DNA from 3 places in the Rhodococcus sp. Z6_132 genome. Region 2 is predicted to be linked to each of the others. Evidence: riboswitches for the same ligand, from Rfam matches in the RefSeq annotation. Region 2 holds a riboswitch; each other region holds the start of a gene.
The links. A riboswitch is a leader RNA that binds a small molecule or an ion and turns the genes downstream of it on or off. The one in region 2 is predicted to bind S-adenosylmethionine.
Positions count from the first base shown of each region.

Region 1: another riboswitch for S-adenosylmethionine. It lies ahead of AC3YO9_RS07385 (hypothetical protein); the one in region 2 lies ahead of AC3YO9_RS00845 (bifunctional o-acetylhomoserine/o-acetylserine sulfhydrylase).
Region 3: another riboswitch for S-adenosylmethionine. It lies ahead of AC3YO9_RS07595 (cupin domain-containing protein); the one in region 2 lies ahead of AC3YO9_RS00845 (bifunctional o-acetylhomoserine/o-acetylserine sulfhydrylase).

Region 1 covers NZ_JBYUNP010000002.1:155,044-165,181, reverse strand. The annotation lists gene AC3YO9_RS07395 (NADPH-dependent F420 reductase) at 1-236, opposite strand, end outside; gene AC3YO9_RS07390 (acyltransferase family protein) at 293-1,567, opposite strand; SAM riboswitch class IV at 1,737-1,848, shown strand; gene AC3YO9_RS07385 (hypothetical protein) at 1,854-2,285, shown strand; gene AC3YO9_RS07380 (Na+/H+ antiporter) at 2,294-3,967, opposite strand; gene AC3YO9_RS07375 (aldo/keto reductase) at 3,984-4,826, opposite strand; gene AC3YO9_RS07370 (DUF6642 family protein) at 5,253-5,633, shown strand; gene AC3YO9_RS07365 (hypothetical protein) at 5,924-6,190, shown strand; gene AC3YO9_RS07360 (DUF1801 domain-containing protein) at 6,298-6,639, opposite strand; gene AC3YO9_RS07355 (helix-turn-helix domain-containing protein) at 6,691-7,464, opposite strand; gene AC3YO9_RS07350 (DUF1330 domain-containing protein) at 7,581-7,955, shown strand; gene AC3YO9_RS07345 (SDR family NAD(P)-dependent oxidoreductase) at 7,985-8,833, shown strand; gene AC3YO9_RS07340 (VOC family protein) at 8,830-9,558, shown strand; gene AC3YO9_RS07335 (helix-turn-helix transcriptional regulator) at 9,568-10,138, opposite strand, start outside.
Region 2 covers NZ_JBYUNP010000001.1:162,511-172,648, reverse strand. The annotation lists gene AC3YO9_RS00855 (DUF3017 domain-containing protein) at 1-144, shown strand, start outside; gene metX (homoserine O-acetyltransferase MetX) at 157-1,248, opposite strand; gene AC3YO9_RS00845 (bifunctional o-acetylhomoserine/o-acetylserine sulfhydrylase) at 1,311-2,621, opposite strand; SAM riboswitch class IV at 2,773-2,890, opposite strand; gene AC3YO9_RS00840 (malate dehydrogenase) at 2,950-3,942, opposite strand; gene AC3YO9_RS00835 (NADP-dependent isocitrate dehydrogenase) at 4,210-5,430, shown strand; gene AC3YO9_RS00830 (DivIVA domain-containing protein) at 5,571-5,876, shown strand; gene AC3YO9_RS00825 (exodeoxyribonuclease III) at 5,845-6,687, shown strand; gene trpS (tryptophan--tRNA ligase) at 6,741-7,769, shown strand; gene yhjD (inner membrane protein YhjD) at 7,773-8,807, shown strand; gene AC3YO9_RS00810 (SCO4848 family membrane protein) at 8,836-9,117, shown strand; gene AC3YO9_RS00805 (succinate dehydrogenase iron-sulfur subunit) at 9,194-9,982, opposite strand; gene sdhA (succinate dehydrogenase flavoprotein subunit) at 9,982-10,138, opposite strand, start outside.
Region 3 covers NZ_JBYUNP010000002.1:202,064-212,201, reverse strand. The annotation lists gene AC3YO9_RS07620 (HAD family hydrolase) at 1-182, opposite strand, end outside; gene AC3YO9_RS07615 (glycosyltransferase family 2 protein) at 205-1,080, opposite strand; gene AC3YO9_RS07610 (NAD(P)/FAD-dependent oxidoreductase) at 1,416-2,339, shown strand; gene thpD (ectoine hydroxylase) at 2,453-3,379, shown strand; gene AC3YO9_RS07600 (GAF and ANTAR domain-containing protein) at 3,570-4,349, shown strand; SAM riboswitch class IV at 4,433-4,544, shown strand; gene AC3YO9_RS07595 (cupin domain-containing protein) at 4,605-5,114, shown strand; gene AC3YO9_RS07590 (hypothetical protein) at 5,241-5,441, shown strand; gene AC3YO9_RS07585 (matrixin family metalloprotease) at 5,503-6,402, opposite strand; gene AC3YO9_RS07580 (isochorismatase family protein) at 6,550-7,137, shown strand; gene AC3YO9_RS07575 (ABC transporter permease) at 7,157-7,975, opposite strand; gene AC3YO9_RS07570 (ABC transporter substrate-binding protein) at 7,972-9,147, opposite strand; gene AC3YO9_RS07565 (ABC transporter ATP-binding protein) at 9,144-9,893, opposite strand; gene AC3YO9_RS07560 (acyl-CoA dehydrogenase family protein) at 9,869-10,138, opposite strand, start outside.

The DNA of each region.
Region 1 (10,138 bases), on a different contig from region 2:
TCCACCGGCACCTGCTGGTAGCTCTTGAGCGGGACGGTGACCACCACGAGGTCGCCGGCCGCGGCGGCCTCCTCCGGGGTGGCCGCGCAGGCCCCGGGGCCGAAGGTGCCGACCAGGTCCTGCAGCGTCTCCGGGCCGCGGCTGTTGCTGAGCACCACGTCGTAGCCGCGGGTGAGAGCCAGTCGCGCGAGGTTGCTGCCGATGTTGCCGCTGCCGATGAAACCGATGGTCGTCATGGTGCGGACAACTCGGCGCGAAGGACAGGTATTCCCCGCTCAGGCCGGTGGGAAGGTCAGCGCCAGACCATGGCGTACCCACCAGCGAGCAGCACACAGCCCACGACGAAGGTGCTCACCCGGCCGGTGAGTACTCGGGTCGCCACGCCGGTGCTGGCGTCTCGCCAGTAGCGGTGACCGCGGCCCGGCCCACGATCCTTCACTGCGAGAACACGCTTCTCCACGAGGTGCCAGCTCGCGGCAGCGCACCCGGCGGCGACCGCGAGGGTCAGCAGCGAGAAGGGCAGGTAGCCCCACCGGTGCACGCCGAGGTAGGCCAACACCTGCGCGACGACGAACCCGTAGAGATAGATGCCGTAGGAGTAGTCGTTCGTTGCACCCACCTTGCGGAGCGCAGCGGGAAGGCGTGCCGCGAGCCACATCAGGAAGTAGGCCAGGGCGGGGTAGCCGAGCAGACCGAACCAGCCCAGAAGCACGGTGAGCACCACCGTGGTTCCACAGACCGCGGCCAGACGGTCGTCGAGCGGGATGCGCTTGGAGTACAGCGCGAGACAGGCGCCGTACAAGAAGATCAGCGGCAGCGTGACGTGGTAGCGGTCGCCGAAGTACGAGCCGAGCACGTGCGCGTGGGCGGGAAGCTCCGTGCGGATCACCTGCATGGCGAGGAAGACCGCGGTGAGCAGCGGCACCAGGAACTTCGCCCGGCCCAGGGCCCCGAACAGCACGAACACGCCAATGATGAGGTAACACGTCCACTCGTAGGTCAGCGTCCACACCGACCCGTTGAAGACCGACATGTGGACCGTGTCCCCGTAGGGCGTCGTCCCCGCAAAGATGTCGTAGATGCCCCACGTGTTGATGGTGAGGTCCCAGTTCGCCTTCAGGTAGGTGGCAGGGCCACCGTCAGCTCTCTGGAAGTAGCTGGCCAGGTCGTGGCCATCTCGAATCCAGATCAGCGGGCCCACGACCAGTGCGCTGACCAGGAGCACACCCCAGAAGGCCGGCAAGATGCGCAGCGCCCGGTGCCAGAGGTACCGCACGATGTCGCTTCCGGCACCGCTCTTGGTGATCAGGTAGCCACTGATGGCGAAGAACCCGAGCACGGCCATGGCGCCGAGGTTGTCCTGACCGCGGCTCCACCGCAGCATCGGGTCCTCACCCCCGCCGAGGGGGAAGGCGTGGGAGAAGATGACCAACGAGGCGAGAACCAGCCGGATGATGCCGAGCGAGTTGTCGTGTCCGCCCAAGCCCTCGCTGAGCGATGTCCGTCGTTTGCCGGACGCCAGCACCAGCGCATCGGTCTTGACGGGACTCATCTCGGAGACTGGCACCCGGGCAGCGTAGTGCCCAGACCGTGGCGCCCGAATGACCAGTTGGGCACCGCCACTCGTGTCGCCGACAGCGACCTCTCCAGCCTGGCGTGCATCGTGACGAGTCGCCACTGCGGCGAGCGTCGAGGGCGAACCCGTTGTGTCGGCGTTCGGCAGTACAGTCCAGCCCGTTCCCGAGTGACAGCGCCAAGCCCTGCGGCTGGCTGTCCAGCAACCCTCTCCCCCGGGGTGCTTCCGCAGGAAGAACAGGGCCGCGCACCCGGTGCGGCCAAGGATGGGATCGGAGATGACGGTGATGCGCAACGTCGAGCTGCCAGGTGTGGGACCGTGCCGGACGTACCGCAGCGGACACCAGCCGCACTGGATCATGGCGCGGCAGTACCGCTCGCGTGGCCGCTGGGCGACGGTGGTGGGCTTCGACGGCGACCACGTGCTCATCGAGTGCCGCGACGGCTCGCTGCTGCGGTGGTGGCACCACCACCCTGGGCGGCTGCGCGCCGCCGTGGGAACGCACGGGCCGGCCGTGAAGATCGTGCGCGCAGGCACGGTGCTGCAGTGCGCGGGGCTGTGGTTCCCCTGCAGCAGCGACGGCCCCACCCCGTGCCTGCTGGAGCCACCCGGCGCCACCGAGCCGGTGTCGGCGCTGGTCGATCCCGGCGCGACCGAGCTGCAGCTCGTCACGCTCGACGGCGTCGCGGTCACACCCTGGTGGGCCTGAGCCAACCGCTAGTCCAGCGGGTCGACACCGGCCAGGCGCAGCTCCTCGATGTCGAGCCGCGCCTGCACCCGGCGCGCCACGGTGTCGTCGATGACCCCGTCGCGGCGCAGCTGGTTCAGCACCTCCCGCTTGCGCTCCATCAGCGCGAGCCGCAGCCGCGTGTACTCCTCGTTGTGGGTGCGTGGCGCGTCGCGGGCGACGGCGAGCGCGGCCACGGCGTCGGCACTGTTGGGCGACTCCTGGGCGGACGCCTCGAACACCTCGCTGTCGCGGTCCGCCTGCTCCGCGGGCACCGGAGTCGTGGCGTCGACCAGGCGCAGGTGCTCCTCGTAGTCGCGGATCAGTCGCACCCGCACCTCCTCGCTGGTGCCGTGCTCGTCGGCCAGGGCGGGCAGGGCGGCCACGGCGGTGGTGGTGATCGCGTGCTCGGCCAGCCGCAGCTCGGCAGCATGGGTGGCATCCTCCGGCAGGTGGGCCCACCGCACCACCGCGGGCAGCGCGGGACCCTGCACCAGCAGCGTGAGGAGCACGACCCCGGCCGCGACCAGGGTGATCTCGTCGCGGGCCGGCAGCGGTTGCCCGTTGTCCAAGGTCGCGGGCACCGACAGCGCCAGGGCGAGCGAGACCGCTCCGCGGAACCCGGCGACCGCGCTCACCACCCGGGCACGGTGGGTCATCCGCCGCGCGCGCTGGGAGGGCCGGCGGTCGAGCAGCCGGATCAGCAGGACAGTGGAGGTCTGGAAGAGGAAGCGGACGAGGATCAGCCCCAGCCAGACGGCGACCATGGTGACCAGCAGCCGCGCCACGTCGCCCGCCTCCAGCTGGTGGGCCACGGCCTGCACCTCCAGGCCGATGAGCACGAAGAGCGCGCCGTTTAGCACGTAGGACCCCAGCGGCCACGCCGCCTCGGTCTGCCGACGTGAGGCCGCCGTGGTGATGCGACCCGAGTTGAACGCCAGGATGAGCCCTGCGACGACCACGGCCAGCACCCCGGAGGCCTCGATCAGCTCGGCCAGCAGGTAGGCGACGAACGGGACGAGCAGCAGCGTGAGATTGATGGCCCGTGCCTCGCGCAGCGGCCGCATTAGCAGGTAGGCCAGGCCGGCGACCGCGGCGCCCACGGTGATGCCGCCGAGGTAGGAGAGCAGCACCCGGGCAGTGATGTCCAGCGGTGAGTAGCGCCCACCCACCGCCACCCCCACGGCGAGGGCGAAGACCACCAGGGCGGTGCCGTCGTTGGTGAGGCTCTCGGCCTTGAGCAGCATGAAGTTGCGGTGCGGCAGGGTGCGTCCCAGCCCGGCCACGGCGGTGGCGTCAGGCGGGGCGACCGCGGCGCCGAGGATGAGCGCGGCGGGCCACGGCATGCCCAGCGCGTGGGCGATACCGGCCACCGCGAACGCCGTGGCCACCACCAGCACGGTGCTGAGGAGGACGATGCCGCGCAGGTCCCGCCTGATCGAGCGCAGCGACGTCGTCAGGCTCTCCCAGAACAGGATCGCGGGCAGGAACAACAGCAGCACCGTCTCCGGAGGCAGCTCGATCTGCCGCAGCCGCGGGACGAAGCCGAGCAGCAGCCCCAGGACGACCAGGAACAGCGGCGTGGCCAGGCGCAGGCGCGGGGCCAGCACCGCCCCGGCGAGCAACGCGGCGCCCAGCACCACGGTGACGTCGAGGCCGGTCACGTCAGCGCCGCTCGGGTCAGCTGCGGCCGCCGCCGATGCGACTGACCCACTCGGGGTCGCGGTGGTCAAAGAACGCCGAGGTGCCCTTGTCCAGGGTGGCTACCTGGTCCATCTGCTCCGGGGTCAGCTCAAAGCCGAACACGTCGAAGTTCTCCACCATCCGCTCGCGCCGCACCGACTTGGGGATGACCACCACCTCGCGCTGGATGAGCCACCGCAGCACCACCTGCGCCACCGACTTGCCAGTTGCGGAGGCGATCTCCGTGAGGGTGGGGTCGGTGAAGAGGTGGTTGCGGCCCTCGGCGAAGGGACCCCACGACTCCATCTGCACCCCGTTGGACTCCATCAGCTCCTGGTCGGGGTTGCGCTGGAAGAACGGGTGCGTCTCGATCTGGTTGACCGCCGGCGGGATCTCGTTGTGGTTGATCAGGTCGACCAGGCGGTCGGGGTAGAAGTTGGAGACGCCGATGGCCCGGATGACACCGTCGGCGTGCAGGCGCTCCATCGCCCGCCAGGAGCTGTAGTAGTCGCCGTAGGGCTGGTGGACGAGGTAGAGGTCGAGGTAGTCCAGGCCGAGCTTGGTGCGGGACTCCTCAAACAGCTGCTTGGCGTAGTCCTGCCCCTTGTCCTGCACCCACATCTTGGTGGTGACGAACAGCTGGTCGCGGGGCACGCCACTCGTGGCGATGGCGCGCCCGACGGCCTCCTCATTGCCGTAGGCCGCGGCCGTGTCGATGTGGCGGTAGCCGACGTCCAGCGCGGTGGCCACGACCTCCTCGGTGTCCTCGGGCGGGACCTGGTAGACGCCGAAGCCGAGGATCGGCATCTCGACACCGTCGTTCAGGATCACGGTCTCCATGGGTGGACCTCTCTGCTGGCGGGGCGTCCCTCCATGGTGGCCTCGCTGTAGGTGTGCGACCACTTGCGTGGGCCGTAGCAAGGCTCGGCCGGCTAGTTGGATGGCTACTGCCTCATGCGGATCGTCAACCAAGCCGACTTGGTCGGAACTCGACCAATTCGGTACCGATCGACCGGAAGGGTGCGTTAGCGTCAAGTCCCCCACCAACAGAACATGGAGCAGAGTCGCATGGCCGTACTTCCCGGAATCTTTTGTCTCGAAGGCGAGTGGGACGGCGACCTACGGCGCAGAGATTCCGTCCTGCCACTTCTGGATCTGTTGGAGCGGCTTGGTCACGCCCGGTCTATCCACCGCGACGTTGCTACCCGTGAGGAGTTTGTCTACTAACTCGACAAGTGGTGCCAACGTCGTTATGCGAGCTACGACGTGCTTACCTCGCGTCTCACGGCAGTTCAGGTGGGATCGGCTTGGGGGGGTGAAGCTTCGGTTGAGATCGAAGAAGTTGCAGAGCAGATCGCCGGCCGCGCCGAAGGTCGGATCATCTACTTCGGCTCGTGTCTCACCCTCGCCGGCGAGCCGAAGCAACTGACTGATTTCGTCAAGCGCACCGGCGCCCGTGCTGCGGTGGGCTACACCAAGGAGGTCGCGTGGCTCGAAGGGGCCGCCTTTGAGCTTCTGCTGCTTGAACGGATGCTTCGGGGCAACCGCAGCGATGCGATTCTTCGGGCGCCCGTCAGAGACCACGGCAAGTTCGCCTCCGATCTCGGACTAGCCGTGGCGACGAAGGCGACGGTTCTGCACGCCTGAGCCTGAATACAAGTCGCTAATCGGGGGCCAATGCTAGGACACGGGTAGCTGCGCCGGCAGCCGGGCGCTCGCCACTCCGGAGGGCCCCATGTTCGGTATGGCGGCGAAGGACGGCACCCGATTACTGATCGCCCGTTCGGCGACAGGACTTCATGGCCGATGGATGGCGGTCGACTGGACGCGACGACTTCGCTTGGCCGCGGGCTGACCTCGAGGCCGTAGCCTGTTTCCACATCACGGGACGACAACCCCAGTCACGTTCGCCAGCATGAGGAGCTGATCCCGCAATCATGAAGATCCTGACTGAGCGTCACCCCGAGGACGACGACGACCGCGTGTCCATCTACCTGGACGGTGATCGCGTCTGCGAGAACTTCGAACCCGTCGAGGCTGAGGAGCTCGCGGCCCTGATCTGGAGCAGGCACTCCAGGCGCCTGCAGGCCGTTGAGACCGCACTGGCCGGCCTCCTGGGCAACCGAGACCCCGACGGCGTCATCGCCAAGGAAGTCGCCGCCGCGGCCGTGGCCGCCATCGAGAAGGTCGACCGGAAGGGCTAGCGCTGTAACGAGCCTGGGCCCTAGGCCCGAGGCCAGCCAACGTTGCCGAGCGCAACCACCTCACCCGGCAGGCCGCGCGCCTCAACACCCGGCTGCGCGGCTGAACCTCACGACCGGTTGTGGCCCACCGCCTCGCGCACGAGCGTGACAAAGGCACCCTCGTCCAGCGGGTCGCTCTCCCGCAGGTCGATGGCCCGGCGGGTGCCCGCGTCCAGGCTGGCGTTGAACAGCCCCGCCGGGTCGTCCAGCGAGGCGCCCTGGGCGAAGGTCAGCTTCACCTTGTCCTTGTAGGTCTCCACCGTGCAGACCAGGCCGTCGCAGGAGAACGTGGGCACGCCGTCGGGGTTCGACGGTTTGCGCCACTTGGCCTCCTCGGCCATGCCGGGCTCGGCCGACAGGATCAGGGAACGCACCTTGTCGACGGTCTCACCGCGCCAGTTCTCGCTCATCGCCCGGAAGATACTCGCGATGCCGCAGGTCAGGCTAGGGGTTTCCGTGCGTCAGCCGAACGCCTGCCGGGTGGCGACGTCGGCGGGCAGGAACGTCTCCAGGTGCAGCCCCTCCAGGGTGGCGTCGGTGGCGGTGTCCAGCTGCGCCGAGGTGCTGAAGAACCGCAGCACCCCGGCGTCGGTCTGCAGCTCGAGAGTGAGCACCGGCCCGGTGCTCACCGGCACCTTGGGCACACCGTCCACGTAGGACCCAATCTCCGCGACCAGCGCGAGGTGGCGGGGATCGTGGGTGTGCTGAGCTCGGTGGCTGACCTGCTGGTGCAGGTGCGCCGCCCACTGGTCGAGGTTGCGGATGCGCGGCGCCAGACCCCGGGGGTGCAGGCACAGCCGCACCACGTTCAGCGGCGGCTCGAGCAGCGCCGGGTCGCAGCCCACCAGCAGCTGGTCCACGGCAGCGTTGGCGTCCACCACGTCCCAGCCGGTGTCCAGCAGCAGCGCCGGGTACGGCAGGTGCGCGTCCAGCAGGTGCCGCAGACCCTCCATCACCACCGCGACACTCGCGTCGTCCAGCGGGTGGTCGTGGAAGCACGGCGCGTACCCCGCGGCGAGCAGCAGCCGGTTGCGCTCGCGCAGCGGCACCTCAAGGTGCTCGGCCAGGTGCAGCACCATCTCCGACGTCGGCCGGGCCCGGCCGGTCTCCACCCGGCTCAGGTGCCGGGTGCTCACCCGCGAGCGGTCGGAGAGCTCCTGCTGGCTGTACCGGCGCCGCTCGCGCCAGGTGCGCAGCAGCCCACCCACCTCGACGCCGTCCCCGACCACGGTCATGCGACTCAGCCTAGGGACCACCGGGCCGCCCTCCCATGACCTCGGAGGTCATGGCGCCTGCGCACCGACGCGCCCACGATCGATGGCGTCCGCACGTCCGATCGAGAGGAACGATCATGACCGACACCGTCCACCCCCAGCCCGCCACCGACACCCCGCGCGGCTACGCCGTGGCCTTCCTGGAGGACGTCCGCTTTGGGCCGGAGATCCAGCGCTACCTGGAGACCATCGAGGCAACGCTGCAGCCGTTCGGCGGTGAGTGGCTGGTGCACGGCAGCCCACCGGAGATCCTGGAGGGCAGCTGGTCGGGCGCCCTGGTGGTCATCGGCTTCCCGTCATTGGCCGCCGCCCGGGCCTGGTACGACTCACCGGCCTACCAGGAGATCCTGGGCCTGCGGACCACCAACTCCGTCTCCCGCGCCCTGGTGGTGGAGGGGGTGCCGGCGGGCTACCGCGCCACCGACACCCTGGCCAAGCTGCTCGCGGGGTGAGCAGCCGCCCCGCGGCCTACGGTGGCGCCATGACGTCTCGACAGGTCTGGTTGGTCACCGGGGCGGGCCGCGGCCTCGGCCGGGCGCTGACCACCGCGGCGCTGGCGGCCGGGCACTGCGTGGTGGCCACCGTCCGCGGCGAGCACTCGCTGCCGACGCACGACCGCCTGCTGGTGCACCGTCTCGACGTCCGCGACCGCGACGGGGCGCACGCCGCGGTGGACCACACCCTGGAGCGCTTCGACCGCCTCGACGTGCTGGTGAACAACGCCGGCCACGGGCTGGTCGGCGCGGTGGAGGAGGTGTCCGAGAGCGACGCCCGGCAGGTCATCGACACCAACCTGCTGGGCGCCCTCTGGCTCACCCAGGCCGCGCTGCCGGTGATGCGCGAGCAGGGCAGCGGCCACGTCGTGCAGATCTCCACCGTCGGCGCCGTCGGCACCATGCCCACCCTCGGGCTGTACAACGCGGCGAAGTGGGGGCTGGAGGGCTTCAGCGAGGCCCTGGCCGGGGAGGTGCGCCGGTTCGGCATCCGCGTGACCATCGCCGAGCTCGGCGGGATCGACACCGAGTGGGCCACGGCCAGCATGCGCTTCGCCCAGCCAGACCCCGCCTACGACGAGCTGCGCACCGAGCTGTTCGGCACGCCGGAGGTCCCGTGGCCCAGCACCGGTGGCACCGGTGGTGGCACCGCCCCTGAGGACGCCGCAGCCGCGATCCTGCGCCACGTCGCCGACCCGGCCGACGAGCGGCTGCGGCTGCTGGTCGGCGACGACGCCCCCGGACAGGTGGCGGCCGCACTGCAGCTGCGCCACGACGACTACCAGCGCGACGCGCGGTTCCGCACCGCCCAGGAACGGGCGGAGCGTCCGGCATGAGCTGCCAGCTGATCTCCCTCTGCGTCGACGCCCACGACCCGCCCGCTCTCGCGCAGTTCTGGGCCGGCGTCCTGGGCTGGGACCTGGCCCAGGACCCGCAGAACGGCACCGTGCTCCTGCCCCGTGACGACACCGGATTCCGGATCGACGTCATCCCTACCCAGGAGCCGAAGGTCGGCCAGAACCACCTGCACCTGGACCTCACCAGCACCTCCCTGGAGGACCAGCGGCGCACCGTGGCCCGGGCGCTGGAGCTGGGCGCGCGCCACCTCGACCTCGGTCAGCGCCCGGAGGAGGGCCACGTGGTGCTCGCCGACCCGGAGGGCAACGAGTTCTGCGTCATCGGGCCCGGCAACCGCTTCCTCGCCGACTGCGGGTTCGTCGGGGCACTGGCCGGTGACGGCTCGCAGGCCTGCGGCTACTTCTGGAGCGAGGCGCTGGGCTGGCCGCTGGTGTGGGACCAGGACCAGGAGACCGCCATCCGCGCACCGCACGGCGGCCCCAAGCTCACCTGGGGCGGTCCCCCGCTGCTGCCCAAGACCGGCAAGCACCGCCTCCACCTCGACCTCGCTCCCCCGCCCGGCGGCGACCAGCAGACCGAGGTCGACCGGCTGCTCGCCCTCGGCGCCACCCGGGTGGACATCGGCCAGGGCGACGCCAGCTGGGTGGTGCTGGCCGACCCCGACGGCCACGAGTTCTGCGTGCACCCCCCGACCGTGGCGTGACGTGGTCCGTCACTGCGCCGCGGCTCGGCTGAACCGCTCGGCGGTGCGCTGCAGCTCGACGCGGAGCTCGGGTGGGCCGACCACCTCGAAGTCAGCCTCGTAGCGCGTGAGCAGGGCCACCACGCCGGCCCACGACCACGACCCCACCACCAGCCGGCAGCGCTCGCCGAGGTCCTCCACCGTGCCGTCCTGCGCGAACGGCGCCACCGCGGCGGCGGGCAGGGCCAGGACCACCTCCCCCTGGCAGGGCCATTCCTCCCCCGTGCTCGCGCCGCGCAGCGTGCCGGCGAGGTAGGAGTCGACGCTGACGCCACCGGGGAGCTCGCGGGGGGTGAACCGGGGCCCGTTGGGGGTGCGCAGGGTGAGCCGGTCGACGCGGAACACCCGCCAGTCGGCGCGGTCGAGGTCCCAGCCCACCAGGTACCAGCGCCCGGCCCGGGTGACCACGTGGTGCGGCTCCACCCGCCGAGCGCGGCCCGGCTCGGAGCTGCCACCCGCGTAGTCGAAGCGGACCACCTCGTGCTCGCGCACGGCGGCAGCGAGCGCCACCAGCACCTGCGGATCCGCCTGGGCACCAAGA
Region 2 (10,138 bases):
GCCGCGCTGCGGGCCGTGCTGCGCGACGACCAGGTGGGCCTGCTGGCCGTGCGCCAGCGCCCGGTGGACGTGCTCACCTACGCGGCGTTCGGCGTGGCCGTGCTCGCCCTGGCCGGCTCGATCGATGCGCTGGGCACGGTCTAGCGCCGCCCAGGGCTAGTCCGCGGAGCGCGCCAGGGTCTCCTGGATGAGCTCGCTGACCGCATCGGCCTCCAGCAGGAACCCGTCGTGGCCGAACTCCGAGGTGATCACCCGCAGCCGGTCGCAGGTGGGCAGCCCCTCGGCCAGCTCGGCCTGCAGCCGCAGCGGGTAGAGCCGGTCGGAGTCGATGCCGCCGACCACCACCGGTCGGCGCACGCCGCGCAGCGCCGCGGCCACCCCACCCCGGCCGCGACCCACGTCGTAGGAGTTCATCGAGTCGGTCAGCCGCACGTAGCTGCCGGCGTCGAAGCGCTGCACCAGCTTGGCGGCCTGGTGGTCGAGGTAGCTCTGCACCGCGTAGCGCCCACCCTCGGCGGGGTCCTCCCCCTCCTGGGGCAGGTTGGCGAAGCGGCTGTCCAGCTCGTGCTCGGCGCGGTAGCTGAGGTGCGCGATGCGCCGGGCCAGGCCCAGACCGGTGCGCGGGCTGCGGCCGGTGCCGTGGTAGTCCCCGCCCTGCCAGTCCGGGTCGGAGGTGATGGCCAGGATCTGGGCGGACTGGGTGCCGATCTGGTCGGCGGTGGCCCGTGCCCCGGTGGCCAGCACCAGCGCCGCGCCCACTCGGTCGGGGTGGCCCACCACCCACTCCAGGGCGCGCATCCCCCCCATGGAGCCACCCATCACCGCGGCGAAGCGGGGGACGCCCAGCCGGTCGGCCAGGGCAGCCTCCATGGCCACCTGGTCGCGGATGGTGATGGCGGGGAAGCGCGAGCCCCACGCCTTGCCGTCCGGTGCGAGGGAGGACGGTCCGGTGGTGCCCCGGCAGCCGCCCAGCACGTTGGGGGCGATGACGCACCACTCGTCGGTGTCCAGCGCCGCGCCGGGCCCGACCAACCCGCTCCACCACCCGGGGGAGGGGTGCTCCGGGCTGACCGGGCCGGTGACGTGGGAGTCACCGGTGAGGGCGTGCAGCACCAGCACGGCGTTGCTGGCGGTGGCGTTCAGGGTGCCCCAGCTCTGCAGGGCCACGGTCACCTCGGCCAGCTCGACGCCGCTCTCCAGCGTCAGCGGGCCGAGGTCGACCGTCGTCAGCGCCCCGTCCGGACGCAGCGCCCCGGCAAGGGTGGCACCGGCCGGACGGGAGGCCGACGGGTGCTCGTCGTGCAGCAAGCTCACGCCTGTGCTGCTGCTTCGAACCCGGTCCGCAGGTCACCCAGGATGTCCTCGATACCTTCGATGCCGACCGCCAGGCGCACCAGGCCCGGCGTGACGCCTGCGGAGAGCTGCTCCTCCGGGGAGAGCTGGGCGTGCGTGGTGGAGGCCGGGTGGATGACCAGCGAGCGGACGTCGCCGATGTTGGCCACGTGGCTGTGCAGCTGCAGCGCGTTGACGAAGCGCTTGCCCGCCTCCACGCCACCGGCGATCTCGAAGGCCAGCACCGCGCCGGCGCCCTTGGGCAGCAGCTTCTGGGCGCGGTCGAACCACGGCGAGCTGGGCAGGCCGGCGTAGGCCACCGACTCCACGTCCTCGCGGGCGGAGAGGAACTCGGCCACCTGCTGGGCGTTGGCCACGTGCCGCTCCATGCGCAGGCTGAGCGTCTGCAGGCCCTGGTTGATCAGCCAGGCGTTGAACGGCGACAGCGCTGCACCCATGTCGCGGAGCAGCTGCACGCGCATCTTCAGCGCGTAGGCCGGGGCGCCCAGGTCGGCGAAGACCACGCCGTTGTAGCTGGGGTCGGGGGTGGTGAAGCCGGGGAAGCGGCCGCTGGTCCAGTCGAACGTGCCGCCGTCCACGACCGCGCCGGCGATGGTGGTGCCGGTGCCGCCCAGGTACTTGGTGGCCGAGTGCACCACCACGTCGGCGCCCAGGGCCAGCGGCTGGATCAGGAACGGCGTGGCGACGGTGTTGTCCACGATCAGCGGGATGCCAGCGGCGTGGGCGACCTCGGCCACGCCGGGGACGTCGAGGACGTCGTTGCGCGGGTTGGCGATGGTCTCGCCGAAGAACGCCTTGGTGTTGGGCTGGATGGCGGCCCGCCACTCCTCGAGGTCGTCCGGGTCGCTGACGAAGGACACCTGCACGCCGAGCTTGGGCAGCGTCTGGGTGAACAGGTTGTAGGTGCCGCCGTAGAGGCTCGGGCTGGCCACCACGTGGTCACCGGACTCGGCGACGTTGAGCAGCGCGTAGGTGGTGGCGGCCTGGCCGGAGGCCACCAGCAGCGCGGCCACACCGCCCTCGAGGGCGGCCAGCCGCTGCTCCACCACGTCGTTGGTGGGGTTCATGATGCGGCTGTAGATGTTGCCCGGCTCGGCCAGGGCGAACAGCGCCGCCGCGTGGTCGGTGTCGCGGAAGGCGTAGGCGGTGGTCTGGTAGATCGGCAGCGCGACGGCCCCGGTGGTGGGGTCGGGGGCCTGGCCCGCGTGGATCTGCTTGGTCTCGAAGCTCCAGGAAGCAGCGGGATCGGAAGTCGTGGGGTCGCTCATCGGGTCAGTCAGCTCCAAGAAGGTGCGGGCGTCGTCCACGCCCGGTGGGGGAAGGGATGCGCGGCCAGCGGGCCGCGGGCGATCTCCTGGGTGGTCAACAGTCGCTACACATGGCGAGACCTCCGACAGACGGGGGGCCAGTCGTGCGACGGGCCCGCGCTTGACGACCGGACGTTGCTCCGATCGACCCGGTCATCACCCGGGGCACCCCACCGCGGTTGGAGGGTTGCCGTCCAGCAAGCCGGGGCTACGCGCTGGCACTCATGACCTGGCAGAGATGTTAGCGGAGCCGTCGTCTCGCGCGTAACAGGTGTGGGGTGGGCGGGGCTCAGCCCAGCAGGCCCTGCTCGCGGACGGTGTCGCGCTCCTCGGTGAGCTCGGCGACGGAGGCGTCGATCTTGCCGCGGGAGAAGGCGTCGATCTCCAGGCCCTGGACGATCTCGTAGCGCCCGCCCGAGCAGGTCACCGGGAAGGACGAGATGAGCCCCTCCGGGACGCCGTAGGAGCCGTCGGAGGGCACCGCCATGGACACCCAGTCGCCGGCCTGGGTGCCGTGCACCCAGTCGTGCACGTGGTCGATGCCGGCCGAGGCGGCCGAGGCGGCCGAGGACGACCCGCGGGCCTCGATGATGGCCGCGCCGCGCTTCTGCACGGTGGGCAGGAACTCGCTCTCCAGCCACTGCTGGTCGTTGACCACCTCGGCGGCGATCTTGCCGTCCACCTCGGCGTGGAACAGGTCGGGGTACTGGGTGGCGGAGTGGTTGCCCCAGATGGACATCTTGGCGATGTCCAGCACCGGGACGCCGGTCTTCTTGGCCAGCTGGGCGATGGCCCGGTTGTGGTCCAGCCGGGTCATCGCGGTGAACCGCTCGTCCGGCACGTCCGGGGCGTTGCTCATCGCGATGAGGGCGTTGGTGTTGGCGGGGTTGCCGATCACCAGCACCCGCAGGTCGTCGGCGGCGTTGTCGTTGAGCGCGCGGCCCTGCTTGGTGAAGATGGCGCCGTTGGCGGAGAGCAGGTCGCCGCGCTCCATGCCCTTGGTGCGCGGGCGCGAGCCCACCAGCATGGCCACGTTGACCCCGGCGAAGGACTCGTTGGCGTCGTCGGAGATGTCCACGCCGCGCAGCAGCGGGAAGGCGCAGTCCTCCAGCTCCATGGCCACGCCCTCGGCGGCGCCCACGGCGTCGGGGATCTCCAGCAGGCGCAGTGCCACAGGGGTGTCCGGGCCGAGCATGGCCCCGCTGGCGATGCGGAAGAGCAGCTGGTAGCCGATCTGGCCGGCGGCACCGGTGACGGCCACCTTCACGGGGGTGTTGCTCACGACTGGCTCCTCACGAGTTCAGCGCCGAGGGCGAGGAACGCTCTGGCACACCGATGGCGGGCAGGGCTCGACGCTAGCAACTGCGGAGGACCAACGGTGATCGTGACCACCAGGGTCGCGCTGCCTGAGCAGGGCCGGCGCAGTAGCGTGCCTGCTGAGGCTCACGGACCGTGTCAGCCCCCGTACCAGTACGCTCGTCTTGCTTGGGTCACGTCAATCGCACAGGTGCGTGAGGCCCGGCGAGGAGCGAGAGGAGAGACCCACCGCATGAGCAAGATCAAGGTTCAGGGCACCGTCGTCGAGCTCGACGGCGACGAGATGACCCGCATCATCTGGCAGTTCATCAAGGACAAGCTGATCCACCCGTACCTGGACATCGACCTGGAGTACTACGACCTGGGCATCGAGCACCGGGACGCCACGGACGACCAGGTGACCGTGGACGCGGCCAACGCCATCAAGAAGCACGGCGTCGGCGTCAAGTGCGCCACCATCACCCCCGACGAGGCGCGGGTGGAGGAGTTCGGCCTGAAGAAGATGTGGGTCTCGCCCAACGGCACCATCCGCAACATCCTCGGCGGCGTGGTCTTCCGTGAGCCGATCATCTGCAGCAACGTGCCGCGCCTGGTCCCGGGCTGGACCAAGCCGATCATCATCGGCCGCCACGCCCACGGCGACCAGTACAAGTCGACCAACTTCAAGGTCCCCGGGCCCGGCACCGTCACCATCACCTACACCCCCTCCGACGGCTCCGAGCCGATCGAGCACGAGGTGGTGCAGATGCCCGAGGACGGCGGCGTCGTCATGGGCATGTACAACTTCACCAAGTCCATCGAGGACTTCGCGCGGGCCTCGCTGTCCTACGGCCTGCAGCGGAACTACCCCGTGTACCTCTCCACCAAGAACACCATCCTCAAGGCCTACGACGGTGCGTTCAAGGACATCTTCCAGCGCATCTACGAGGACGAGTTCAAGGCTGACTTCGACAAGGCCGGGCTCACCTACGAGCACCGCCTGATCGACGACATGGTCGCCGCCGCCATGAAGTGGGAGGGCGGCTACGTCTGGGCCTGCAAGAACTACGACGGTGACGTGCAGTCGGACACCGTGGCCCAGGGCTTCGGCTCGCTCGGCCTGATGACCTCGGTGCTGATGACCCCGGACGGCAAGACCGTCGAGGCGGAGGCCGCGCACGGCACCGTCACCCGGCACTACCGCCAGCACCAGGCCGGCAAGGAGACCTCGACCAACCCGATCGCGTCGATCTTCGCCTGGACCGGTGGCCTCAAGCACCGCGGCAAGCTGGACAACACCCCCGAGGTCACCCAGTTCGCCGAGACCCTCGAGCGCGTCTGCGTCGAGACCGTCGAGAGCGGCAAGATGACCAAGGACCTGGCGCTGCTCATCTCCAAGGACGCGCCGTACCTGTCCACCGAGAAGTTCCTCGCCGCGCTGGACGAGAACCTCAGCGCCGCGATGCAGAAGTAGCCTCCGGCTACCTGCGCGGCTGACACGACCGCGGCCCGGTCCCGCCTCTGGCGTGGCCGGGCCGCGGTCGTGTCACCATGGCCTCCCGCACCACTTCTCCTCGCACCAGGCACTGTCCCACCCACAGAGAGGCGCCCACGATGGGTCTGACTCCGGACGAGGTTCGCGACGTCACCTTCGACCGCGCCCCGTGGGGGCAGCGGGGCTACCACGAGCACGAGGTGGACGCCTTCCTCGACCACGTCTACGAGCAGCTGCTCCAGCTGCGGGCCCAGCACCGGCTGGAGCTGTCCCGCCTGGTGCAGGAGAACGACGAGCTGCGCGACCGAGTGGCCGAGCTGACCGGCGAGCCGCTGCCCCGGCGCCGCCAGCCCAGCGTCGAGCCGGCCACCCGCCAGCACTACGCTGCCTCCAGTGAGCGCCCCACCCCTGCCAAGCATCGCTAGCCCCCACCTGAGCGTCTCCAGCGTCAACGTCAACGGCGTCCGCGCCGCTGCCGGCAAGGGCCTGCTGGCCTGGCTGGCCGAGACCACGGTGGACGCGGTCTGCCTGCAGGAGACCCGCGCCGACGACACCCAGCTGCGCAAGGCCCTCGCCCCGGCGCTGGACGCCGGCTGGCACCTGGAGTCGGCCGAGCCGGCACTCAAGGGCCGCAACGGAGTCGCGGTGCTCACCCGCAGCCAGCCCAAGGCGGTACGGGTGGGCTTCGGTGCCCCGGAGTTCGAGGACTGCGGCCGCTACCTGGAGGTGGACCTGGCCACCGCGGACGGGGTCGTCACCGTGGCCAGCCTCTACCTGCCCTCCGGCGAGGTCGGCACCCCGCGGCAGGAGGAGAAGGAGCGGTTCATGGCCGACTTCGAGCCCTACCTGGCGAGCCTGGCCGACGGCGCTGCGGTGGTGTGTGGCGACTGGAACATCGCGCACACCGAGAGCGACCTGAAGAACTGGAAGGGCAACCGCAAGTCCTCCGGCTTCCTGCCGCACGAGCGGGAGTGGATGGACCGGGTGCTGTCCCCGGCGGGGGGCTGGGTGGACGTGGTGCGCGCGCAGCACCCCGGGGTGCCCGGCCCCTACACGTGGTGGTCCTACCGCGGCCGTGCCTTCGACAACGACGCCGGCTGGCGCATCGACTACCAGCTGGCCACCCGTGCGCTGGCCGACACCGTGGCCTGGGCCCGCGTGGAGCGTGCCGCCGAGCACGCGCTGCGCTGGTCCGACCACGCCCCCGTCACCGTCGGCTACCGCTGGGCCTCCTAGCGGGCCGACCGAAAGCTCCTGGCCGCTCCACCTGCGTGAGAGGATCACCACCCATGTCCACCCCTGCACCCACCAGCGGAGTCCCGCGCGTGCTGTCCGGCATCCAGCCGACGGCTGACTCCTTCCACCTGGGCAACTACCTGGGTGCGCTGCGGCAGTGGGCCCCGCTGCAGGACGACCACGACGCCTTCTACTGCGTGGTGGACCTGCACGCCATCACCGTCGAGCAGGACCCGCAGGTGCTGCGCCAGCGCACCCGGGTGGCCGCGGCGCAGATCCTGGCGCTGGGCATCGACCCGGCGCGGGCGTCGCTGTTCGTGCAGAGCCACGTGCCCGAGCACACCGAGCTGACCTGGGTGCTCAGCTGCCTCACCGGCTTCGGCGAGGCCAGCCGGATGACGCAGTTCAAGGACAAGTCGCAGCGCTTCGGTCACGACCGCTCCTCGGTGGGCCTGTTCACCTACCCCATCCTGATGGCCGCCGACATCCTGCTGTACCAGGCCGACCGGGTGCCCGTGGGCGAGGACCAGCGCCAGCACCTGGAGCTCACCCGTGACCTGGCGGCCCGCTTCAACACCCGCTACGGCACCACCTTCGTGGTGCCGGAGCCGCACATCATCAAGGACGTCGCCAAGATCTACGACCTGCAGAACCCCACGGCGAAGATGAGCAAGTCGGCCTCCAGCCCGGCCGGCATCGTGGACCTGCTCGACCCGGTGAAGAAGTCGGCCAAGAAGGTGCGCTCGGCGGTCACCGACGACGAGCGCGAGATCCGCTACGACGTGGCGAGCAAGCCCGGCGTCAGCAACCTGCTGACCATCCACTCTGCGCTGTCCGGGCAGTCGATCGCCGACCTGGAGACGAGCTACGCGGACAAGGGCTACGGCGACCTCAAGGTGGACGTGGCCACCGTGCTCACCGAGTTCGTGGAGCCCTTCCAGGCCGCGGTGCAGGGCTACCTGGACGATCCGGCCGAGCTGGACCGCATCCTCGCTGCGGGTGCGCGCCGGGCCCGCGAGGTCGCCTCGGCCACCGTCCGCGACGTCTACGACCGCGTCGGCTTCCTGCCCCCGGCCCGCTAGGCAGTGGCCACCGAGGGGGGAGCGGGGCGGCAGAGCGCGCTGGTGGCCCGGCTGCAGCGCGAGCGGCAGGACCGTCCCTGGCTGGACCACGCGGTGCGCACGGGGCTGCGGTACAAGGCGCAGAAGGGTGACTTCTACGCCGCGGCGATCACCTACTTCAGCGTGCTGGCCTTGTTCCCGCTGGCCATGGTCGGCTTCGCGGTGGCTGCCTTCGTCCTGGCCGACCGCCCCGACCTGCTGGTGGAGCTGCAGGAGTCGATCACCCGCAGCGTGCCCGGCTCGCTGGGCGCCACCATCAACGAGCTGATCACCAAGTCGCTGGCCTCCCGCGGCACCGTGGGGGTGATCGGCCTGCTCGGTGCGCTGTACGCGGGGCTGGGCTGGATGGCCAACCTGCGCGAGGCGCTCACCGAGCAGTGGGACACCCAGCACGACCGGCAGTCGTTCGCGCGCACCAAGGTCGGCGACCTGGGCGCGCTGGTGGGCCTGGGCCTGGCGCTGGTGGTGTCGCTGAGCCTGTCGGCGCTGGGCGGTGGCGGCTACGCCGTGGTGCTGCGCCTGCTCGGGGTGGAGGACGCGCCGGGGATCTTCCTGCTCACCGCGCTGCTGGCCATCGTGCTGTCCGTGGCTGCGACGTGGGGGGTGTTCGTCTGGGTGATCGCCCGGCTGCCGCGCGAGCCGGTCACCTGGCGCAGCGCGATCCGGGCGGCCCTGCTGGCGGCCGTGGCGTTCGAGGTGTTCAAGCAGGTGGGGGTGTTCTACCTGCAGCAGGTCACGGGAGGGCCGGCCGGTGTCACCTTCGGCCCGATCATCGGCATCCTGGTCTTCTTCTACGTCACCTCGCGGCTGGTGCTCTTCGCCACCGCCTGGGCGGCCACCGCCCGGGAGAACCAGGTGCTGCTGGCCACCACGCCGGTGCCCGGACCCGCCGTGATCGCCCCCCAGGTGCAGGTGCGCCGGGGCCCCGGGGTGGGCCTGGGCGTGCTGCTGGTGGGCGTGGGTGCGGCGCTGGCCACCCTGCTGGGCCGCCGCCGCTGAGCCGAGCTCGCGCTGGGACAATGGGCCCATGAGGCTCACTCGTGGATGGTCGTTGTTCCTGCTCGCGTTCGGCGTCTGGAGCTGGTTCATCTGGCCCAGCTTCCTGCGCAACATCTGGGCCGACGAGCGCTCCTTCACCGCCGCCGAGCTGGGCGGTGGCGCCACCCCGTTCTTCGTCGTGCACGCGCTGCTGGTGGCGACGTCGCTGGTGCTGGGGACCGCCATCGGGGTGCTCGGCATCCGGGGCCTGCTCGCCGCCCGGCGCACCGCCGCCTCGGCCGAGGCCCCGCAGGTCCCTGCCGGGCGCTGAGGAGCCCGCACACGAGACAGGACCGCCCTGCTCACCGGGTGGGGGAGCAGGGCGGTCCTGGTGGCGCTGAGGGGTGTCAGCGGGCGAAGAGCAGGGCCCGCTTGACCTCCTGGATGGCCTTGGTGACCTGGATGCCACGGGGGCAGGCGTCGGTGCAGTTGAAGGTGGTGCGGCAGCGCCACACCCCGTCGACGTCGTTGAGGATCTCCAGGCGCTCGGAGGAGCCCTCGTCGCGGCTGTCGAAGATGAACCGGTGCGCGTTGACGATGGCGGCAGGGCCGAAGTAGCTGCCGTCGGACCAGTACACCGGGCACGACGTGGTGCATGCCGCGCACAGGATGCACTTGGTGGTGTCGTCGAAGCGGGCCCGGTCAGCCGCCGACTGGTAGCGCTCGCGGGTGGGCTCGTTCCCGGTGGTGATGAGGAACGGCTTGACCGCGCGGTAGGCCGCGAAGAACGGCTCCATGTCCACCACGAGGTCCTTCTCCACGGGCAGGCCGCGGATGGGCTCGATGGTGATGGTGGTGTCCTTGCCGTCCTTCTCCAGCATGTCCCGCAGCAGGACCTTGCAGGCGAGACGGTTGACGCCGTTGATGCGCACCGCGTCGGAGCCGCAGACACCGTGGGCGCAGGAGCGCCGGAAGGTGAGCGTCCCGTCCAGGTACCACTTGATGTAGTGCAGCAGGTTGAGCACCCGGTCGGTGCGCTGCGCAGGGACCTGGAAGCTGTCCCAGCGGGCGTCGTCGGGAGCGTCGGCGTCGAAGCGACGGATCTTCACCGTCACCATCGTCGAGCCCTCGGAGACGGGCGGCGGCTTGGGGCCGGAGCTCTGCTGCGTGTGGGTCTTCTCTGCAGTGGCAGCCATCAGTACTTACGCTCCATCGGCTCGTAGCGGGTCTGCACGACCGGCTTGTAGTCCAGGCGAATGTCGGAGATGAGGTCGTCGCCCAGCTTGTACGCCATGGTGTGACGCATGAAGTTCACGTCGTCGCGCTCCTGGTAGTCCTCGCGAGCGTGGCCG
Region 3 (10,138 bases), on a different contig from region 2:
TCGGTCACCGGCAGCACCCACTGCGGGGGACGTCCGGTGACCGGCACGAAGGGGACCTGCGAGGTCGCCAGCGCGCGCACCCCCGCGATGGTCGCCGGGCTGACCAGCCCGTCAGCGCCCAGCAGCGTCCCGTCCAGGTCGCTGGCCACCAGGTGCGGCAGCGGTGCGGCAAGTGGGTTCACCGGAGTCGCAGCAGCCCCCGGATCAGATGCTGACATCGGCACCCAGGCCACGGAACTGGTTCTCCTTGAACTCGCGAAAGCCGGGGATGCGCTCGCACGCGCGGTGCCAGTTGGGGTTGGTCTTCTTGTCCCGCTTGTAGCCGTAGGTGGCCACCTCGGCGTCTGCCGGCTCCTGGTGGAACACCCGCAGGTCCGGCGAGTACTCGGGCACGCAACCAGCAACGGTGATCATCCGGTGGGCGAAGTCGGCGTCCTCGTAGCCCCAGACCCCGTCGAACTCCTCGTCGTGACCGCCGATCTCCCGGGCCTTGGCCACGGGGTACAACAGGTTGCCCGCGTGCATGAACGCCCAGGGCTGCGGAACGTCCGGCAGCGCCACCATGTCCGGCATCCTTCGATCCTGCGGCAGCCCGTAGTTGGACACGCTGCCCACGGTCGGCAGCAGGTCCAGCACGCTCACGTCCCGCATGATCTGGGCGGGGCTGAGCGCGGCACAGGAGACGAATACCCGCTCACCCGTGCAGATCCTGCTCGGCCCGCCCTGGGCGACGTACTGCAGCGCCGCGACCAGGTACCCCTCCTGCAGCACGCAGTCGGAGTCCAGGGACAGCACCCACTGGGCTCGGGTGAGCCGGAGGGCCAGGTTGCGCGCCCGGCAGAGCGCGAACGGGTGCGGCAGCTTGGGCTGCTGCACCAGGGTCAGCTGCATCCGGCTGGAGAACTGCCGGTGGAGCCGCTCGAGGGAGTCGACGTCGGAGTTGTTGTCGACCAAGATCACCTCGACGCGGTCCAGGGCAGGGCCCTGCCCGGCAATGCCGGCCAACGTCCTGGCGAGCAGGTCGGCGTCGTTGTGGCAGGGGATGGTGATGGCGATCAGCGGTGCTTCTGTTGCGGCCATGGCGCTCCACAGGAGAGAGGGAGGGTGCCGCCGGGGTGCACTCACCCGACGTGGGGTGTGCCGATGGCTACAGCTTCCCCCCGTGGCCAACGATACGGTGGCGCCCCCGAACCCGCTCAACGAGAAGACGTCTCGGCGAACTCGTAGTCGATGTCGGTGAAGGAGTCGACCGCGAAGACGTAGCAGAACCGCAGCACGGACTCGCCTCGCTCGCCGTGGTTCCAGGGTGGGACGGCTGGGCCCGCGCTGCTCGGCGCAGTGGCCTTCGTCGCAGCACCGCGCTGCTGGGCCCCTCCAGCGAGCCGCGGCCGCTCGGGCGGTGCATCCTGGGCGCCATGACCCCCCCACAGCAGAAGACCGGTGAGGAGACCCACTACGAGGCCGTGGTGGTGGGAGGCGGCTTCGCCGGGCTCACTGCCGCGCTGTGGCTAGGCCGGTTCCACCGACGGACGCTGGTCCTCTCGGCCGGACCGTCCCGCAACGCGCCGGCGCAGGTCGCGCACGGCTACCCCGGCTTCGACGGTGCCAACCCCGGGGAGCTGCTGGACAAGCTCGAGGCGGAGGTGGACCAGTACCCCAGCGTCACCCGGCGCACCGCGTGGGTGGACACCGCCGCCCAGGACGGCGACCAGTTCTGCATCACCGCCGGTGAGCTGGCGGTCACCGCTGACCGAGTGGTTCTGGCCACCGGCATCCGCGACGTGCAGCCGGACCTGCCCGGCTTCGCCGACTACGAGGGCAGGAGCATCTGGCACTGCCCCGCCTGCGACGGCTACGAGTACACCGGCAAGCCGATCGTGGTGGTGGGCAACGGGGAGCACGTCGCCGGGTACGCCCAGGAGCTCGTGCCCTACGCCGACCCGCTCACCATCGTCACCCACGGCTCCACCTTGGCCGGCTCCGCCGAGGACCTCGCCGCGCTGGCGCCCCGCGGCATCGAGGTGCACGAGCAGGCGATCCACCGCCTGCACGGGGCCGACGGGCAGCTGGAGGCAGTGGAGCTGGCCGACGGCACCGTGCTGGAGGCGGCGGCGGTGTTCTACTCCCTGGGCCACGAGCCGCTCTCCGAGCTGGCCAAGCAGCTGGGCTGCGAGGTGGGCGCGGAGGGCCTCGTCGTCGACCGGCGGCAGGAGACCACCACCACGGGCGTCTACGCCGCCGGCGACCTGGCACCGCTGGAGGAGCTGGTGGTGGTGGCCGCCGCGATGGGTGCGGTCGCCGCCAACAACCTGCACCAGAGCCTCGGCCCGGGCAGCTGAGCCAGCGCCCACCCAGCCGCGCTCACCTCGACTTGCGGCAGTGGGGCAGACGGGCACGATCGGGCCATGCCCGCACCGCGGACGCGGTGGCTCGTGCGCCGAAGGAGGATGCCGTGACCGATCGCCTCTCCCCGCCGTCGACAGCCATCACCGCTGGCTCGGAACCCGTGCTCGACCACTACCCCACCCGCACCGCGGCGCGCCCGGAGCTGCTGGTCCGGACCGATCCCGCGGTGTGGGGCGGGCTCTCCGCCCCCGGCCCGTTCTCCGCCGACGAGCTGGCTGACTACGACCGCACCGGCTTCAGCGCGGTCCCGGCGCTGCTCGGCCCGCAGGAGGTGGCCGACCTCGCGGACGAGCTCGTCCGGTTCGCGACCGACCCCGCCGTGCGGGAGGACCGCCGCACCGTCATCGAGAAGTCCTCCCAGGAGGTGCGCTCGGTGTTCGAGGTGCACCGGACGAGCCAGGCGGTGGCGGCGCTGGTCGCCGACGAGCGCGTGATCGGTCGGGCGCGCCAGGTGCTGGGCTCCGACGTGTACGTCCACCAGAGCCGCATCAACTACAAGCCCGGCTTCGGCGGTGGTGGCTTCTACTGGCACTCCGACTTCGAGACCTGGCACGCCGAGGACGGCATGCCCGCCCCACGGGCCACCAGCATCTCCATCGCGCTGACGGAGAACTTCCCGCACAACGGCTGCCTGATGATCATCCCGGGATCGCACCGAACGTTCGTGCCCTGCGTGGGCGAGACACCCGAGGAGCACTTCACCACCTCGCTGCGCGAGCAGGGCCGCCAGGTCGGCACCCCCGACGACGCCAGCCTCGCCACCCTCACCGCGGCCGGCGGCATCAGCCTGCTCACCGGTGCTGCGGGCTCGGCCACGATGTTCGACTCCAACTGCATGCACGGCTCGGCGAACAACATCACCCCGTACCCGCGGTCCAACCTGTTCGTCGTGTTCAACAGCGTGCAGAACCGCCTGGTGGAGCCGTTCGCCGCGCCGGCCCCACGGCCGGAGCACATCGCCGCGCGGGGGTGAGTCGGTCCCCAGCCGCACCCTCGTCGACCAGCGCGGGCACCATCGCTTAAAGTTTCACCTGTCTGGCCCGTGCGGGCCCGACGCGGTCCAGCCGTCGGGCCACCCTTGTCGCTGAGGGTGTTCCGTGGGCCGCGCGCCCACTGCATCCTCGTGGATGGCCGCCTGTGCGGCCGCAAACGGGAGCACAACCATGAGTGACACCCCCAGCGCCGCTGGGCGTCCAGCACCGAGCGTGAGCCAGGCTGGCGCTGTGGAGGTGCCCAGCCCGGGCCCCGCGCGCGAGCTCATCGCCGCGATCCACGAGCTCACCCGGATCGTGGTGGGCGAGAAGCCGCTCGACGAGGTGTTCGCCCAGGTGGTCCAGCTGGCCCGGCAGGAGATTCCCGGCGCCGACGAGGTGTCGGTGACCATGGTGGACGGGTCGGACCCCACCACACCGGCCGCGACGGGCGAGCTCGCGTGCACGCTGGACGAGCGGCAGTACTCCACGGGGCAGGGTCCGTGCCTACAGGCGGCCACCACCGGAGAGACGCTGCACATCCCGGACATGCAGGCAGAGCAGCGGTGGCCTGAGTACACCCCCTTCGCCGCGCGCAACGGCGGGCTGAGCTCGCTGTCGGTACCGCTGCCCGTGCAGGACACCACGGTGGGCGCGCTGAACATCTACGCCCGGGGGGTCGACGCCTTCGACGAGCACAGCCGCGAGCTGGCCGAGCACTTCGCCGGCTACGCCGCGGTGACCGTGCGCAACGCCAGCCTCTACACGGCCACCACGACCCTGGCCGAGCAGATGCAGGAGGCCATGCAGTCCCGCGCGGTGATCGAGCAGGCCAAGGGCATCATCATGGGCGAGCGCCGGTGCAGCCCCGACGAGGCCTTCCGGCTGCTGTCCAAGGTCTCCCAGGACGCCAACCGCAAGCTCCGCGACGTGGCGACCGCGCTCGTCGCCCAGGCCTACCAGTCGTCCTAGTCCGAGCTGCCTGGACGTCTGCGCTGCGCGCCCGGCGGAAACCGCTTGACAAAGTTGACCAGTCCGGTCGACTATTGGTGCCAGGTCATGAGCGCCAGCGTCAAGCCCCGGCTCGCTGGCCGGCAACCCTCCTCCGCGGTGGGGTGCCCCGGGTGAGGACCAGGCTCCGGCGAGGTGTCGGAGCAAGCGCGGACCCCCGAGTGACGCACGCTCTCTCTCGGGATCTCTGGGGTCCCTGAGCGGAACGAGAACGCCGTGACCACCACCCTGCTGTCCCGCCCCGCCGCTGCGGCGGCGACCGAGACCCCCACCACGCTGCGCCTGGCCACCCTGGTGCGGGGCATCGCCGCCCAGCCACACCTGTGGCGCGACCAGGTGCGCTTCTCCACCCGGGAGCGCTGCTGGTCCCGGCTGGAGTCACCGGCCGGGGTGGACGTCTGGCTGCTCACCTGGACCAGGACGCAGAGCACCGACCTGCACAGCCACGGGCTGGCCAGCGCCGCGCTGACCGTGGTGCAGGGCACGATCACCGAGGTGCGCCCGGACGGCCGCGGTGGGCTGCACGCCGACCGGCTGGGGGTGGGCGGGCTGCGCACCGTCACCACCGGCGTGATCCACGACGTGCGCACCGAGCGGGACGAGCCGGCGGTGAGCATCCACGCCTACTCCCCCCGGCTCACCGAGATGACGTTCTACCGGCTGGAGGACGGGCTGCCCGTCGCCGACCGCACGGTGCTCACCGACGAGCCGGAGGTTGACGCCTGAGACCTGCCGGTGGGCCGCGCCCGGGGGTGCAACCGGTCACATCCCGGCGATCAAGGCCCTCTGAACCGCCCTGAACAGGGCATTCTTGGGCACACACCCCGCTCGGGGTGGTGAGGAGGACCGGCGATGAGCACCTCGTCAGGACGCGGCGGTCCCTGGATGACCGCGACGATGCAGTACTGCAGCGGCTGGCGCACCTCGGCCTCGGCCGGGTTGCAGCGCCGGGCCAGCACCCCGCGCCGCGTGCGCCGCACCGTCAAGGCCCTCCGCGCCGTGGATGGGCCGTCTGCAAGTACCACCAAGCGCGCCGCCGACCGTCGTCGCTAACCGCTACCAGGTGCTGCTGCTCAGCCCCCGCCAGCAGCAACACCCGGTCAGCAGCACCCGGTCAGCGGAAGAAGCTGAGGAACAGCGCCACCAGCCAGCTCCAGAAGTCCAGCCACGGGTTCGACGGCGCGGGGGCCACCGGCGGTGCCGGCTCGCCCGCGCACGGCGCGCCGTCCAGTCCGCCCGCGGCCCGGCCCACCCGCTCCAGGCCCTTGCGGTCGCCCGCGGCGAACCCTGGGGTGGCGGCACCGCTGACGGTCGGGTTCATCACCTGGCCCGGCGTGCTGGTGTGGTCCAGACCGATGGCGTGGCCCAGCTCGTGCAGCACCAGCCGGCCCCGGGTGGACGACGCGGCCGGCCCGAACCCGGGCGCCAGCTGCGGGTACGTGCGGCTGTCGAGCACCACGAACCCGGACACCACCTGCCACGGGGTCGCCTGCGCGGCACCCGGCGGGGTGTACGACCAGGTGGTGACGCCGCCGACGCCCGCGGCGCCGCCCATGCCGTTGAGCAGGCTGGACGTGTCCGGACCCGTCCCCGGCGCGGCCCAGGCGATCACCAGCGGCGTCCTGGGGTTGGCCGGCGTGCCGTCGAAGCCGTGGCCGCGCTGCGGAACCACGTCGGTGGTGCCGGTGTACACCAGGTTCAGCCCGGACTCCCGGCGGACGATGTCCACGGCCGCCGCCACGTCAGCCTCGGCCGTGGGACCGCCGTTGCGCGGGTTGACCTGGTACGGGATGGGCTCGCAGGGGTTCCAGCGGATCACCGTCCCGTCCGGGTTGTGGTGCAGCGCGTAGCCGTCGTAGCTGACCGAGGCGGCCCCGGTGGTGGTGACCGGCGCCGGGTCCGGCGCCACGGGCGCGGGTGCCGACGAGGCCACCGTGGCACCGGAGGCCATCAGCAGCGCCGTGGTGGCACCGGCCAGCGCGAGCCCGCGGAGGCGAGGAACGGTCAGCGTCATGTGGGGTCTCCGTAGCTGTCTCGGCCGCCCTGCTCCGGGCGCACCGCCACCTCCCCCATCGGCCACCGAGCGACGGTGCTGAGCCGAGACCGCGGCCCGGGCGAACTAGGGTGGGCGGCACTGGCCCTGAGCACGAGGAGACGACCGATGAGCACCGTCCGGGCCTGCCTCGTCGTGGACGCTCAGCCGACGTTCTGCGAGGGCGGTGAGCTGGCGGTGGACGGCGGCAACGGCGTCTGCGTCCGCAGCGCGAAGTTCCTCGCCGAGCACGGCGACCGCTACCACCTGGTGGTGTCCAGCCAGGACTACCACGTCGATCCCGGCCACCACTTCTCCGCCGAGCCCGACTTCGTCGACACCTGGCCCCCGCACGGCCTGGCCGGCACCGCCAACGCCGAGCTGCACCCCGCGCTGGCCGACACCGCTATCGACGTGCGGGTCCGCAAGGGTGCGCACGAGGCGGCGTACTCCCTCTTCGACGGCGCCGACCCGGACGGCCGTCCGGCGCTGCAGGTGCTGCGCGAGGCCGGCGTCACCGACCTGGACGTGCTGGGCATCGCCGAGAGCCACTGCGTGCGGGCCACCGTGCTGGACGCGCTGCGCCACGGCTTCGGCGTCCGGCTGCTGCGCGACCTGACGGTGCCGGTGACCGCCGAGCTGGGGGCGGCCGCGCGCACCGAGATGCAGGCTGCCGGGGCCGCGCTCACCACCAGCGCCGCGGCGTTCGCCGGCTGACGGCAGCACCGGCCCAGGGTCAGGCCCCGGTGAGCACGCCCTGCTGCGCGGCGGCCGTGGTGGTGCTGCTGCGGCGGCTGGTGTCCAGCAACCGCCGGGCCGCCCAGTCGAGCACGAAGCCGAGCACGCCGATCACCACGATCACGGCCATCACCTGGTCGTAGGCGAGCTGGTCGCGGGCGTTGAGGATCTGGTAGCCCAGCCCGGAGCGCACCCCCAGCATCTCCGCCGGCACCAGCACGATCCAGGCGATGCCCAGGCCCACCCGCAGCCCGGTGCGGACGTGGTCGCGGATCGCCGGCAGCACCACGGCGGTGAGCTGCTCCCACCGGGTGGCGCCCAGCGAGCGGGCCACCAGCAGGTGCCCGGGGTCCACGGCGCGCACGCCTGCGGCGGTGTTGATGACGATCGGCCACACCGCAGCGGCGGCGATGAGGAAGAACACCGGCTGGTGGCCGATGCCGAACAGGGCCACCGCGATGGGCGCCCAGGACAGCGGCGAGATCATCCGGAGGAACTGCACCACCGGCATCGAGGCGCGCTCGAAGCGGACGTTGAGCCCGATCAGCAGGCCCAGCGGGATGCCGATCACCGTGGCGACGAGCAGGCCGACGAGCAGCCGCCACACGCTGACCCCGACGTCGGGCAGCAGCACCCCGCGGTCGAACAGCTCCACCAGCGCCGGCACGACGTGCTGCGGGGCGAACTCGCGCACCAGTGACGTGCTGCCGGCGACCACCGTGGTGAGCAGCCACCACACGGCCACGGCCACGGCGATCGCGGCCGCGGGCGGCCAGCACGCGCTCCACCTCGGACGGGCAGGCTGCTTGGTGCTCACGTGGGATCCACTTCCTCGGTACGGGTGAGGGTCTCGGGCAGGCCGAACGCGGCGGGACCGCCGTGCCGGGTGATGCTCTGCCGCACGAAGCGGTCGTCCACCAGCTCGCCGTGCACCGCCGCGGCGTCCACCCGGTCGAGGAAGCCGGTGTCGCCGTCCACCACGGTGTCGTGCATGGCCTCCACCAGCGCCTGCGTGAAGCTGGGGAACGGGAACGGCTGGAAACCCAGCCGCTGCGGCTGCCAGGCGGGGTGGCGCAGGTCGTACTTGTCGGCCGGGTAGGTCAGCGCCTTGGTGATCGCCGGCAGCGGCTGCGGCAGGTACTTGCCGGCGGAGAGCTCCCCGGCGGTGGCCTGGCGCCCGCCGTCGATGCGCAGCTGGGCGGCGAGCACGGAGTCGGTGAGCGTCTGCACCCCGGCGGGGGCACGGTCGATGAGGTCGGCGTGCACCAGCAGCGCGCAGCAGGCGTGGTCGCGCCAGACGTCGCCGACGAAGCGGTGGATGCGCCCGATCTTCCTGGCCTCGGCCGCGGCGTTGAACGGGTCGGCCACGGTGAAGGCCGCGATGGAGCCGGCGGCCAGCGCGGGCACCATGTCCGACGGGCTCATCACGATCAGCTCGACGGTGCCGGCGGAGCGGGACGCGGACTGGCGGATCACCGGACGCAGGCCGTTGGCCCGAAAGAGCTGCTGGATGGCGATGTTGTGGATGGACCACCAGAACGGGATGGCCACCTGCTCCCCCGCCAGCTGGCCCAGCTCGGTGACGTGCGGCGCCACCGTCAGCGCGGAGCCGTTGGTGTGGTTCCAGCCGAGGATGCGCGCGCTGGAGCCCACCGAGTAGCGCAGCTGCACGGCCATCGGCATCAGCAGGTGCACCACGTCCACCTGCCGGCTGACGAACGCCTCTGCCAGCGACGCCCAGCTGCGGAACAGCACCGGCTTCGCCTGGCTCACCACCGCCGGGTCGTAGAGCCCGGCGTCGTGGGCGATGAGCAGCGGGGAGGCGTCGGTGATGGGCAGGTAGCCGATGCGCAGCTGACCGGTGGTGTTGCTGCGGTCGGTGGCCGCGGCGCGGGCCAGGTCGGCCACCCCGGCCAGCCCACCCGCGACGGCCAGCCCGGTGGCGCCGCGCAGCAGGGTGCGCCGGCTCAGCCCACCACCAGCACTCACCGGGCCTCCACGGGCACACCGGTGGCGTCGCGGTAGCGGGCCATGATCTCCACCCGTAGCCGCTGCGGGTCGGTGCTGGTCGACCACTCCTGCTCGAACACCCCGGAGGCGCCGAGCAGCGCGATGCGGTCGCCCACCACCACGGCCTCGTCGATGTCGTGGGTGACCAGCACGGTGGTCAGGCCCAGCTCGGTGGTCATCGTCCGCAGCCACTGCTGCAGGTCGGCGCGGATCGCCGGGTCCAGCGCGCTGAACGGCTCGTCCAGCAGCAGCACCTGGGGCCGGATCGCCACCGCGCGGATCACCGCCACCCGCTGGGCCTGCCCGCCGGAGAGCTGGTCGGGGTAGGACCCGGCCAGCGCGGCCAGGCCGAAGTGCTCGAGCAGCTCCTCGGCGTGCGCGGGGTCGAAGCGGTCCCGGTTGCGGGCGAAGCGCCCACCCAGCGCGATGTTCTCCCGCACGGTCAGCCACGGCATCAGCAGCGGCTGCTGGAACACCACGCCGGTGTGCGGGCGGGGCTCGCCACGGCCCGGGGTGTGCGGCTGCTCCCACTGCAGCGAGCCGCTGTCCAGCTGGTCCAGCCCGGCCAGGATCCGCAGCAGCGTGGACTTGCCGCTGCCGCTGACGCCGAGCACCACCAGGGTCTCCCCCGCCTCGACGGAGAGGTCGACCCCGCGCAGGACGGCGTCACCCCGCCCGGCGTAGCTCTTGTGGCCGTTGACTAGTCGGACTGCGCTAGTTCCCACCGCAGCTGTCCTTCCGAGGGTGACTGGATGGGGAGGAACGCCGCCTCGCGGAAGCGACGGTTGGTGGCGCTGCCGGTGGCGTAGCCGGCCCCACCCCGCAGGGTGGACTCCAGCCGGGTGGCGGTCACCGCGGCACCGGCGGCGTCCAGGCGCAGCTGCACCAGCTCGCGCCCGGTCATGGGGGGCGGGCCGTCGGGGGTGGTCTGCGCCGCCCACCGGTACAGCCGCTCGCGCACCGACGCGTG